Regions from separate parts of the Cobetia sp. 2AS genome, predicted to be linked through region 1. Evidence: riboswitches for the same ligand, from Rfam matches in the RefSeq annotation. Region 1 holds a riboswitch; the other holds the start of a gene.

What was found. Region 1 has a riboswitch for thiamine pyrophosphate ahead of QD356_RS03100 (ABC transporter ATP-binding protein). Riboswitches for the same ligand answer to the same signal wherever they lie in the genome.
Region 2: it holds a riboswitch for thiamine pyrophosphate, as region 1 does, so the genes downstream of both, thiC (phosphomethylpyrimidine synthase ThiC) here and QD356_RS03100 (ABC transporter ATP-binding protein) in region 1, are expected to answer to the same signal.

Annotation. Positions count from the first base shown of each region.
Region 1 covers NZ_JARWKQ010000001.1:721,742-727,784, reverse strand. Annotated here, with positions in the region: gene QD356_RS03110 (potassium/proton antiporter) at 3-1,712, opposite strand; gene QD356_RS03105 (hypothetical protein) at 1,850-2,815, opposite strand; TPP riboswitch at 2,993-3,106, shown strand; gene QD356_RS03100 (ABC transporter ATP-binding protein) at 3,165-3,917, shown strand; gene QD356_RS03095 (ABC transporter permease) at 3,914-4,681, shown strand; gene QD356_RS03090 (ABC transporter substrate-binding protein) at 4,864-6,043, shown strand, end outside.
Region 2 covers NZ_JARWKQ010000004.1:46,944-52,986, reverse strand. Annotated here, with positions in the region: gene thiC (phosphomethylpyrimidine synthase ThiC) at 35-2,044, opposite strand; TPP riboswitch at 2,171-2,311, opposite strand; gene tenA (thiaminase II) at 2,472-3,131, opposite strand; TPP riboswitch at 3,278-3,404, opposite strand; gene QD356_RS12060 (TIGR04282 family arsenosugar biosynthesis glycosyltransferase) at 3,539-4,240, opposite strand; gene QD356_RS12055 (TIGR04283 family arsenosugar biosynthesis glycosyltransferase) at 4,257-4,967, opposite strand; gene QD356_RS12050 (sugar dehydrogenase) at 5,499-6,043, opposite strand, start outside.

The DNA of each region.
Region 1 (6,043 bases):
GCTCAGTGCAGTCGCAGGCCGACCTTGGTGATGCGATTGCCTTCCACCTCGTTCACCACCCAGTGGATGCCATGCCAGTCGACATCGTCGCCGACCACCGGCACCCCGCCGACCCGACGGGTGATGAACTCGGCGATGGTCAGGTGGTGCTCGCCCTGGGAGAGCGTCAAGCCGTAGACATCGGCGATATCCTGCATGTTGGCATCGCCTTCCAGCGTGAAGGTCCCGAAGAAGGCGCGCTGCTCGTGCTGCAGACTCTCGCCATTGAACATGCGGTTGAGGCTCGGCACATCACACGAGCGCCCCACCACGCACAGCACATCCTGCTGATGCAGACAGGTGCTGCCCTTGGGGTGGATCAGCACCTTATTGCGGAACAGCGCCCCTACCTTGGCCCCCGACGGGAAGCGCAACATGCGCAGCGCCACGCCTTCCAGCGCCGTGTTGTCGACGCGATAGACCAGCATCTCATAGTCATTGACCGGCATGATGCCGAGCAGGTTGCGGCGACTGGGCTGTGCGCCCGGTGGCACCACCACCCTCAGCTTGCGCGCCATCGGCGCCAGCGACGAGCCCTGCACCAGCAGCGAGATGATGACCACGAAGAAGGCGACATTGAAGTAGAGACCGGCATTCTCGACCCCGGTGATCACCGGGAAGATCGCCAGCACGATCGGCACCGCCCCTCGCAATCCGACCCAGCTGATGAACCACAACTCACGCCAGCGGAAGCGGAAGAACGGCTTGAGACACAGGATGACCGCCAGCGGGCGCACCACCAGAATCAACGCCACGCTGAGGATGGCGGCCGGCAGCGCGAACTGCAGCATGGTCGAGGGCGAGACCAAAAGGCCCAGCATCAGGAACAGCACGATCTGCGAGAGATGCGCCAGACCATCATGCACCGGCAGGATGTGCTCCAGATGCCGGCCGGGGTGATTGCCGATCATCAGGCCGCACAGATAGATGGCGAGGAAACCGCTGCCGCCCATCTCGTTGGTGGTGGCGAACAGGCTCAAGCCCAGCGCCAGCGCCAGCAGCGAATAGAGGCCGGGCGCGAGGTCCAGATAGCGCATCAGGCGGGCGATCAGCCAGCCGCCGGCGATGCCCATGGCGGCGCCGACACCGAACTGCAGCAGGAAGCTCATGATGCCCGACGCGACACCGGAGAGCTGACCGGTCAGGATCTCGGCCAGCGTGATGGTCAGGAAGATCGCCATCGGGTCGTTGGTGCCGGACTCGATTTCCAGCGTCGCACCGACACGCTCATTGAGGTGGACACCCTGGCCGCCCAGCAGCGAGAAGACCGCCGCGGCATCGGTGGAGCCGACGATGGCCCCGACCAGCAGGCCTTCGATCAGGGTGAGGTCAAACAGCCACATGGCCAGAAGGCCCACCAGGCCGCTGGTCATGAAGACCCCGACGGTGGCCAGCACCAGCGCCGGTTTCAGGCCGGCACGAAACGTGGACAGCCGTGTGCGCAGGCCGCCATCGAGCAAAATGAGCGCCAGCGCCAGGTTACCGATCATGTAAGCGGATGAGGCGTCGTCGAACTGGATGCCCAGCACGCCATCTTCACCCGCCAGCATGCCAAGGCCGAGGAACAGCAGTAGCAGCGGCATGCCAAGACGCGCCGAGACGCGGCTGGCCAACACGCTCAAGGCGATCAGCGTGCCTGCCAGCAAGAAATAATAATTCAGGTTCTCTACCACGAGTGCTCCCCCGCCAAGCCCTACATCAGATCTCGAGTGACGTCCACGACGACTCACCCACAGTATTCCATGTCAGCGATGGGGCTGCAGAGAAATTTCACACCTTTCATGTACTTGCAGTGTGCAGCACGCGGATTTCACGCCAGGCTGCGCGGCGAGACCCAGGCCGGGGCTGCCGCAAGCTCAGCATAGGACCGCGGACCGAAGGCCTCCATCGCCCACAACAGCGCACGACACAGCTCACGCTGGCCATCGAGATCGATCATGCGCCCATGGCGCGAATAGCCCTTCATGAAGGCCTGACGCTGCTCCGGCGTTTCCAGCAGCAACTCCACCAGCGCCCAGTCGAACTCGATCGGTGCCCACACCAGCGCCTCCCAATCGCTCCATACCCAGCCGGTGGCAGCGCACAGGTATTGATCGGCGCGCATGTCCGGCAGACACCACACCGCGCGAGTCGGTGCCGGGAAGGTGCGCTTGAGCAGCGTGCCGAGTTCCGCGCAACGCGGGTGATGGGCGAGAAAGCGCGTGACACGGGTATTCCAGTGCAATAGCGGCATTGGCTGCGCCAGCGGCTGACCGAAGCCCGACACCGTATCCTGATGCAGGCGACCGAGCTGGTCGCCCAGCAGCTCACAGAAGGTGATGCTGAGATCACTCGGCTGCCCGCTGGACCACGGCAGGTGCCAGATGGGCGCGCCATCGAGACGCCCGAGAAAGGTCAGGGGCAGCGGCGGAATCGGCAGGCGCGCGGGCAAGGCGCCCGCCAGTCGCGTCAGGCCCTCCGGGGTCGCCCAGCGATCGGCGCCGAAGACCCCGCGCATGGCGCGCCAGAAGGGGTCATGGTCTGGGCCGGTGCGCGCCAGCTTGATGAGGCCGGGCGTGCCGCCACGCTGGCGCCATAGCCAGTTGGCGCTATCCGGCCAGGCGAGTGCCAGCGGCTCGAGCGGTTGGCCCAGATAGGTCGAGAGCCGGCGGGTCAGTGACTCCTCGGGCCAGCCCCTGGGCACGGGACGCGGCTCGCCAACGGCCTCAGCCGTGCTCGGCCGCCGCGGGGGAACGGGATAACTGGAACAGGTCGAGAGATCCGGTGTGTCGGGCATGATGATCTCCTTGGGCTACACGTCTTGTTACAGTAAACCTCAGCATACCCAAGGCGTGGCACATCGGCATAGTCCGTTTCGCCCCACTCAGGAAAGCCACCGCCTGCCCTGCCCGCCTGCCCTGCCCACCTGACCCGCGTCGGACAAGACACCGGCAAGACAGTGACGTTACACTGTCGGCCTGGATGGGGGTGCCCGAGGATGGGCTGAGAGCCGCAGCGATACGTCGCGCGACAACCCCTGGAACCTGATCCGGTTGATACCGGCGGAGGGAATCCCCGACGCGTGCCCTGCATGGCGCGTCACCTGCTTCCTCCTGCCGGCACGCCGCCTGACCACGGAATTGCCTGTGTCGCTGGGACTCACCCTCAACAACGCACGAATCGATTACGCCGGCCACACGCTGTTCCGCGATATTTCCGCGCGTCTGGAGGCCGGTAGCTGGACGGCACTGCTTGGGCGCTCCGGCTGCGGCAAGAGTTCGCTGCTGCGCCTGCTGGCCGGCCTGGAGATGTCAGACCTCCACCAGCTCGACCTCGCCACCGATGACGGTCAGCCGCTGACCGACCGCGTGGCCTGGATGGCGCAGCAGGACCTGCTGCTGCCGTGGCGGCGCGTCATCGACAACCTGTGGCTGGGCGATGACCTGCGCCGGCGGCCGCGCAATCGCAAGCTTGCCCATGAGCTGCTGGCCGCGGTCGGGCTTGAGGGCCGTGAGCAGGCCTGGCCGGACGCCCTCTCCGGCGGTCAGCGCCAGCGCGTCGCCCTCGCCCGCACGCTTTACCAGCAGGCACCGGTCGTGATGATGGATGAGCCGTTCTCGGCGGTGGATGCCATCACCCGTCTGGAGCTGCATGATCTGGCCAGCCGCCTGCTCAGGGGCCGCACCGTCCTGATGGTGACCCATGACCCGCTGGAGGCATTGCGCCTTGCCGATCAACTGCTGGTGCTGCGCCCCTCGCGCATCCCGGGCCACGGCGCCGAGCTGGAACGCCTGCCGGGGCTTGGCGCCGCACGCCCGGTGCCGCTGGATGACCCGGCCCTGCCACCGGCGCAGGCGCAACTGATCGCCCGCCTGCGTGATAGCGAGGAGGCCGCATGAAACGTCTGCACGCCATGCGTCACCTCGTCATCAGCGCGCTGCTCCTGCTGGGGCTGTGGCAGCTGATCATTGCCGTCACCGCCGTACCACCCTACATTCTGCCCACACCGCAGGCCGTGCTCGAGGTACTGATCCAGAAGGCGCCGCTGCTGGCCCATCACGCTGGCGTCACCATCAGCGAGATACTGGCCGGGCTGGTGCTGGGCATTCTGCTCGGCCTTGCCACCGCGCTGGCGCTGGCCTTCATTCCCCGCCTGCGCCGCACGCTGCTGCCGATGCTGCTGATCAGCCAGGTGATACCGCTGTTCGCGATCGCGCCGCTGCTGGTGCTGTGGCTCGGCTATGACATGCTGTCCAAGGTGGTGATGGCGACGTTGATCATCTATTTCCCGGTCGCCTCCACCGGCTACGACGGCCTGCGTCAGACCCGACAGGGCTGGCTGGATCTTGCCCATACCCTGGGTGCCAGCCCATGGCGCCGACTGATCCACATCCAGCTGCCCGCCGCGCTGCCGGCACTGGCCTCCGGCATTCGCATGGCCGCGACCGCCGCCCCCATCGGCGCCGTCATCGGGGAATGGGCCGGTGCCAGTCAGGGGCTGGGCTATCTGATGCTCAACGCCAACGCGCGCATGGAAATCGACCTGATGTTCGCCGCCCTGCTGGTGCTGGTCGCCTTCTCCCTGCTGCTCTATTTCTCGCTGGATGCGCTGCTGCGCGCCCTGATGCCATGGCACCGCGACCGGCTGACACGTCTGAGCTGACACGCCTGAGCTGATACACCCGGGTCAAGACGACTGGCCTTCGGGCAGACACTGCATGACCGCATGACCGCAAGATCGCGTTACCGAAAGACGCAACGACGCTCGACACAAATTGCATGAGCCTGACGACTGCCGCCCACGAACGGCAGCACCACTACCCTGTGATCACAAGGAACTCCGCCATGTCTCTTTCGTCATCGGCGCCACGGCGCAAAGCGCAGCCGACACGTTCACCGCGTGCCTCACTGCTGTCCACCGCCTTCGCCACCCTGCTGACCACGCTGTGCCTGAGCAGCCTGCCAGCCACCGCCATGTCGGCCCACGCCGCCGAGGCAGAACCCGCCACCAGCACCCAGTCAGCGCCGGAAATCGTCGCTCAACAGGCCGAGGTCGGAGTGAACGGCGACTCGGCCGCCTCGGCGCCGGTGGCAAGCCAGGAAGCCGTCGAAGCGACCGCCGGCGCCGCCGAACAGGCGAAGAACGGTACTGAACCGACCGCGGATGCCCCGCCAGCCGCCAGCGACGAACAGAGCGCTGATGCTGACTCCAAGGACGTTGCCAATGACGCTACCAAGGACGCTGCCACCGCCGAGCAGCCATTGACGCAGTTCAAGGTCATGCTCGACTGGTACACCAACCCCGGCCACGCCCCGCTGGTGCTGGCGCAGGAGCTGGGCCTGTTCAAGAAGCACGGCCTTGATGTCGAGCTGATCGCCCCCGCCGACCCGAGCGTGCCGCCCAAGCTGGCCGCCGCCGAGCGCGTCGACATCGCCATCAGCTATCAGCCGCAGCTGCACCTGCAGATCGATCAGGGCCTGCCGCTGGTACGTATCGGCACCCTGGTCGCCACGCCGCTGAATGTGGTGGTGGTACGCGCCGACAGCGACATCCAGTCGATCGCCGACCTCAAGGGCAAGCGGGTCGGCTACTCGGTCGGCGGTGTCGAGGAAGTGCTGCTATCCACCATGCTGCAGCACAGCGGCCTGACGCTGGATGACATCACGCTGACCAACGTCAACTTCTCGCTGACGCCGTCACTGCTGACGCGCAAGGTCGATGCCGTCACCGGCGCCTTCCGCAACTTCGAGCTGGCCCAGATGGCCCAGGAAGGCGTCAAGGGCCGCGCCTTCTACATCGAGGAAGAAGGCGTGCCGACCTATGACGAGCTGATCTTCGTCGCCAACAGCGACAGCTACGAGCGCAAGCAGACCCAGTACGCCGGCTTCCTCGCCGCCGTCGGCGAAGCCACCGCCTGGATCATCAATCACCCGGACCAGGGCTGGGAAATGTTCCGCGACTCCGACCCGGCACTGGATACCGAGCTCAACAAGGAAGCCTGGTACGCCACCCTGCCGCGCTTCG
Region 2 (6,043 bases), on a different contig from region 1:
AGAAAGTCAGCTTTCCTGTGTATCAGGCGCTCGCCTAGACCTCCTGATAGAGCTGGCTGCCTTCACGCTTGAACTTGTCGGCCTGCTCCTGCATGCCGGCCATCACGCTGTCGGCATCGCCGGTCAGGCCATGCTCATTGGCGTAATCACGCACTTCCTGGGTGATCTTCATCGAGCAGAACTTCGGCCCACACATGGAGCAGAAGTGGGCGACCTTGGCCGAGTCCTTGGGCAGCGTCTCGTCGTGGAAGCTGCGCGCGGTGTCCGGGTCCAGGCCGAGATTGAACTGGTCTTCCCAGCGGAACTCGAAGCGCGCCTTGGAGAGCGCATTGTCACGGCGTTGCGCGCCCGGGTGACCCTTGGCCAGATCGGCGGCATGTGCGGCGATCTTGTAGGTGATGATGCCGGTCTTGACGTCGTCCTTGTTGGGCAGGCCCAGGTGCTCCTTGGGGGTCACGTAGCAGAGCATGGCGCAGCCGAACCAGCCGATCATCGCGGCACCGATGCCGGAGGTGATGTGGTCGTAGCCCGGGGCGATGTCGGTGGTCAGCGGGCCGAGGGTGTAGAAGGGCGCCTCGTCACACTCGCTGAGCTGCTTGTCCATGTTCTCCTTGATCAGGTGCATCGGCACGTGACCCGGGCCCTCGATCATGACCTGGACATCGTGCTGCCAGGCGATCTTGGTCAGCTCGCCGAGCGTCTCGAGCTCACCGAACTGGGCGGCGTCATTGGCATCGGCCACCGAGCCCGGGCGCAGGCCATCGCCCAGTGACAGGCTGATGTCGTAGGCCTTGCAGATCTCGCAGATGTCCTCGAAGTGGCGATAGAGGAAGCTTTCCTCGTGATGCGCCAGACACCACTTGGCCATGATCGAGCCGCCGCGCGAGACGATGCCGGTCACGCGACTGGCGGTCAGCGGCACATAGCGCAGCAGGACGCCGGCGTGGATGGTGAAGTAATCGACGCCTTGCTCGGCCTGCTCGATCAGCGTGTCGCGGAAGATCTCCCAATCGAGGTTCTCGGCCACGCCATCGACCTTCTCCAGCGCCTGATAGATCGGCACCGTGCCGATGGGCACGGGAGAGTTGCGCAGAATCCATTCACGGGTCTCGTGGATGTTGGCGCCGGTCGAGAGATCCATCACGGTGTCGGAACCCCAGCGGATCGCCCAGGTCATCTTGTCGACCTCTTCCTCGATGGAGGAGGTGACCGCCGAGTTGCCCAGGTTGCCGTTGACCTTCACCAGGAAGTTGCGGCCGATGATCATCGGTTCGCTTTCCGGGTGATTGATGTTGGCGGGGATGATGGCGCGACCACGTGCGACTTCCTCGCGCACGAAGTCCGCGGTGATCTCCTCAGGCAGGTTGGCACCGAAGCTGTGACCCGGGTGCTGGTGACCGAGGATGGCCTCGACCGCTTCACTGCCTTGATATTCGTCGCGCAGCGCGATGCGACGCTGATTTTCGCGAATCGCGATGTATTCCATCTCCGGGGTGATGATGCCCTGGCGCGCATAGTGCAGCTGGGTGACATTCTTGCCCGGCAGGGCACGACGCGGGCGGTGGTCCAGCTCGAAGCGCAGTGACGACAGGCGCAGGTCGGCCTGGCGCACGCGGCCATATTCACTGCTCAGCTGATTGAGCTGTTCGGTATCACCGCGTTCCTCGATCCACTTCTCGCGCAGCGGCGCCAGACCCTGGCGGATGTCGATCTCGACCGCCGGATCGGTGTAGGGGCCGGAGGTATCGTAGACGACGATCGGGGGGTTCTCTTCCAGACCGCTGGAGGTCTGGGTCGGCGAGCAGCCGATCTCGCGCATGGGCACGCGGATGTCCGGGCGGGAGCCTTCGATATAGATCTTGCGCGAGCCGCTCAGCGGCGCGATGGCGGCGGCGTCGACCTGTGCTTCGCTGGCGAGGTGGCGGCTGCCATCCTTGCGACCGGCACGCGCGCGTGCCTTGGGGGCAGCATCAGGCTGCGAGCCGAGCGGTGACTCGGCGGCGTTGATGGCTTGCGGGTCTTGTGTCGTCGGGGCAGTGCTCATGCAGGTCTCCTCAAAGGGCGACGTCACGGCTGACGTCATCATGGGAAGACCGTGCGCAGGGAGAGGATGGTCGTCGCCGACTCCTTGCCAACAGGTGGCCCGGGAGCGAGGCGGCCGCGCGCAGCGGCTGGCCATCAGCTTGATTCCTACGCCGGTCCTAACCGGTTCAGGTTCCACGGGACCCCTTGCTGGCAAGCTCGCGCGTCAGGGCGGCGAAGCATGCATGCAGGATCTCAGCCGGTTCCACCGGCACCCCGTCAAGCGTGTTCAGATTTCAATGCGAGAGGGTGTTGCCCGAAGCGTCAGGCTTGCCCCGGGGAGCATTCTCGCATCCAGGCTCTGTTGGCCTGTCAGCCATGCCATCCGTGGAGGATGGCGTCATCCCGAGCGGCTCATGGCGAGCGCCGGGACGTCAGTCTGTGATGCCTCAAGCGCGATCGAGGCCCATCTGCCAGAAGTCGATCTCGAGTCGCGTGGCGTCCCGGAAGACATCGACCAGTTCACCCAGTCGGCGCTCCGAGACCTCCGAGAGACGCGCATCCAGCCATTCACGCTCGGCTTCGACGGCTTCCTTGAAGTCATCGCTTGAGTACATCGCGATCCAGTCCGCGTATGGATTGTTCTCGATCTCGGTGGTGTCCTGATCGAGCAGCCACTCGGCGATCTCGCCGTAGCCGATCAGGCAGGGCGCGAGCGCCACGTGAAGATCGAGCAGGTCGCCGCGCTGGCCGCAATCGAGCACGTAACGGGTATAGGCCAGGGTGGCGCGCGATTCCGGCAGCTCGCTCAGGTCATCCTCGCTGATGCCCCACTCGCTGCAGTAGCCGATATGCAGATCGAGCTCGGTATTGAGGATGGTGTCGAGACTGGCCGTGGCCTGACGCAGCTCCGCGAGGGTGCGGCTCTTGTAGGCGGCCAGCGCCCAGGCGCGCGCGAAGTGGATCAGGAACAGGTAGTCCTGCTGCAGGTAATGGCGGAAGGACTCCTCCGGCAGACGACCTTCGCCCAGTTGGCGAACGAAGTCGTGCTCGAGATAGTCACGCCATTCCTCGGCGCAGGCACTGGTCAGGTCGTTGAAACTAGGCATGACGCATCCCTCGGTGAGCGTGCTGACGACCCGTGATGGGGCGACAGGTCTCTGGCGCAAGCGTGGCCAGTACCGGAACAGGAGCAGGGGAAAAGCGGGGGAGGTGCCGACAGTCACCGTGAGAAAGTGGTGACGATATCGAGTGGCATCGCTTCGCGCTTGATCCCTACGCCGGTACTAGCCGGATCAGGTTCGGCGGGATCGTCATTCACGCAAGGACATTGCCTGCGCATGACATCTCAGCCGGTCTTACCGGCACCCCGTCAAGCTGTGACATATGAGTCACGATGCAGCGAGTGTAACAGCCCTGCAGCGCAGAAGAAGGGCAGTGTGAGCAAAAATGCATACGACTTTGGGAGGCATGTCGAACGTGTGAAGAGCCTCAAGCGGGCTTATTTATGGAAGCCTCAAGCGGCAATGTTGGCCATGAGTGCCGGCAGGTGGCGCGCCAGTCGCGCAAGGTCACGTGGCTCATCGACATCCCAGCTGACCGGCAGGCAAGCGGCCGTTCTCCCGGCCTTGGCCAGCAGCTCTAAAGTGTCCCGGCAGACATGGGCATGACTCCAGCGGGGCAGCAGAAAGGCTTGCGGGCAGGGCGCCTTGAGGCCGATCAAGCCATAGCCGCCATCGTCGGTGGGCTGCAGCACCGCGTCGTGAGTGCGCAGTCTATGGGCTGCCTCGCGCAGACGCTGGCTGTCCAGCGCCGGCAGGTCGGAGCCCATCAGCAACACCGGCCCCTCGGGCAGATGTCGGGCCATGGCCCGGGACATTCGCTCACCGAGCTCCCCCTGTGGCTGCGCCTCGAAGGTGAGGTCGGCAGAGGCATCGACAACGCTTCGCAGCCGGGCTTCCAGCGCTACCCGCAGAGCCGCCTGTTCAGGTGCCTGACTCGACGGCTCGGCAGAGGGCGTCAGCATCACCACTACCTTGCCGAGGCGCGCGGCGCAGGCGTGGTCAACGATATGGCTCAGCATCCGCGCATAGAGTCGAGCTGCGCCCTCGGGGCCGAGTGCGGGGATCAGGCGTGTCTTGCAGTGGCCGGCGATGGGCAGGCGACCGAAGATGATGAGAGTCGGGCGCACCTCTGACGCGGCATCAACTGTGGGCAAGGTAGGCAATGCCGTATCACGCATGGGGCATGCCGCGCTGCTCACAGGCCTGCGCTGCGGCGCGATAGCCGTAGAGGCGTGCCAGACGTGCAGGGGAGACGCCACACCAGGCCGCCAGCCGCAGTCCCCACATCTTGACGATGGTGCGCCAGACGCCATGGGTCTCCCAGCGCCGACCGCTGGTCGTGACGCGCGCCGTCAGGTTCATTGGCGGGGTCAGATGCTTGAGCTGGGCACTCAGCCAGACATCTTCCATCAGTGGCATGTCGGCAAAGCCGCCGATGGCCTCGAAGGTCGAGCGCTGCACGAACTGGGACTGGTCGCCCGTGCTGATGCTGGTCAGCCGCGAGCGCAGATTCATCATGGCGGCGATCATCGGTAACCACGGCGACTCGCCCTTGATGCTGACATCGAAGCGGCCCCAGTCGCTGCGGCGATGCGTCGTGACGGCCTCTTTCAGCAATGCCAGCGCATTGTCGGGCAAGTCGGTATCGGCATGCAGAAACAGCAGCCATTCTCCGCGTGCACGTGCAGCTCCGGCATTCATCTGGCGTGCCCGGCCCGGCTCACTGTTCAGCACGACATCACACAGCGGTCGGGCCAGTGAGGGGGTGTCATCCGTAGAGCCGCCATCCACCACGATCACTTCACAGTCACCCCCCGCGCGCAGGCGACTCAGGGCAATCAGGGTTTGCACGATGCCGGCTGCCTCGTCATGCACCGGCATCACGATGCTCAGCCAGGGAGCGCGCGTCAGGTGCGTGCATGTGCTCGACAGGGAGTCCCGGTTGGCGGGCGTCCGTGATGCTGGGGGTGGCGGCTGGTTCATGGCGGCAGGCTCCGACGATGGCGTATTCGTTGGATCATACGCAGGAGTTCGTAGGCTGGATGCACGGGCGAGAGACGCTCTCTCAACGCGTCATCGTTCATTAAACGCTTGGCGTCGACCCAGTGTCGCTCCATGGCCACACAATGCCTAGCTGGCCATTGGGTGCATGCGGGGATACAGGACTACATTTCTGTAATTCGAAGGCGGGGCATGCAAGGCAGGTCTCTGAGTCTGCAGCAGGCAAGCGCTGCATTCATAGGCCCTCTGCCAGACAGCTCCTGGAAAGAGAGCCGGAAGAGAGGGTTTGGAGAAGAGGGCTTGGAGAAGAGGGCTTGGAGAGGAGGGCTTGGAGAGAGGGCTTGGAGAGAGCGCGTGAATAAGGGCCAGGGCCTCGGTTATCAAAAGCCCGTTCTGCTGGAGGTCAGGCCATCAATCGAAGGTGAGGCGATAGAGGCCAGCCGCGCCGCTATCTGAGGTGAAGTACAGGCTGCCATCAGGGCCGAACAGGACATCGAGCGGGCGAATCCAGCGCTGACCGCTACTGCTGTCCTGCAGACCGGTCAGCACTGGCACCAGGCGTGCTGCAGTGTCTGGCGTCGCCAGCTTGAGGCCCAGCAGGCGAGGCTCACGGCGGCTGGCCGGGTCACCCGCGGCGTTGCCGGAGGGCGCCGTGCCCCAGCTGCCGTGGACTGCCACCACGACATCCATGTCTGCAGCCAATGGATGCTCTGGCGGTACCACCGCGATTCCCATCGGTGCACTGCGAGCGGGGATCTCGGCCAGCGGCGGCGCAATCTCGTCACGCTCACGCGGTGAATCGCTCGTGATGCAATCATCCGCCTGCCAGCGGCCATCGACCCACTGATACCAGGGCATGCCATGGAAGCTGCCTTCGCGGGCAGCAACCACCAGCTCGCGAGGTTGCTCATAGCCCCAGTGGTCGGGGCCGTTGTTGGTGGCCAGCAGACGCGGCT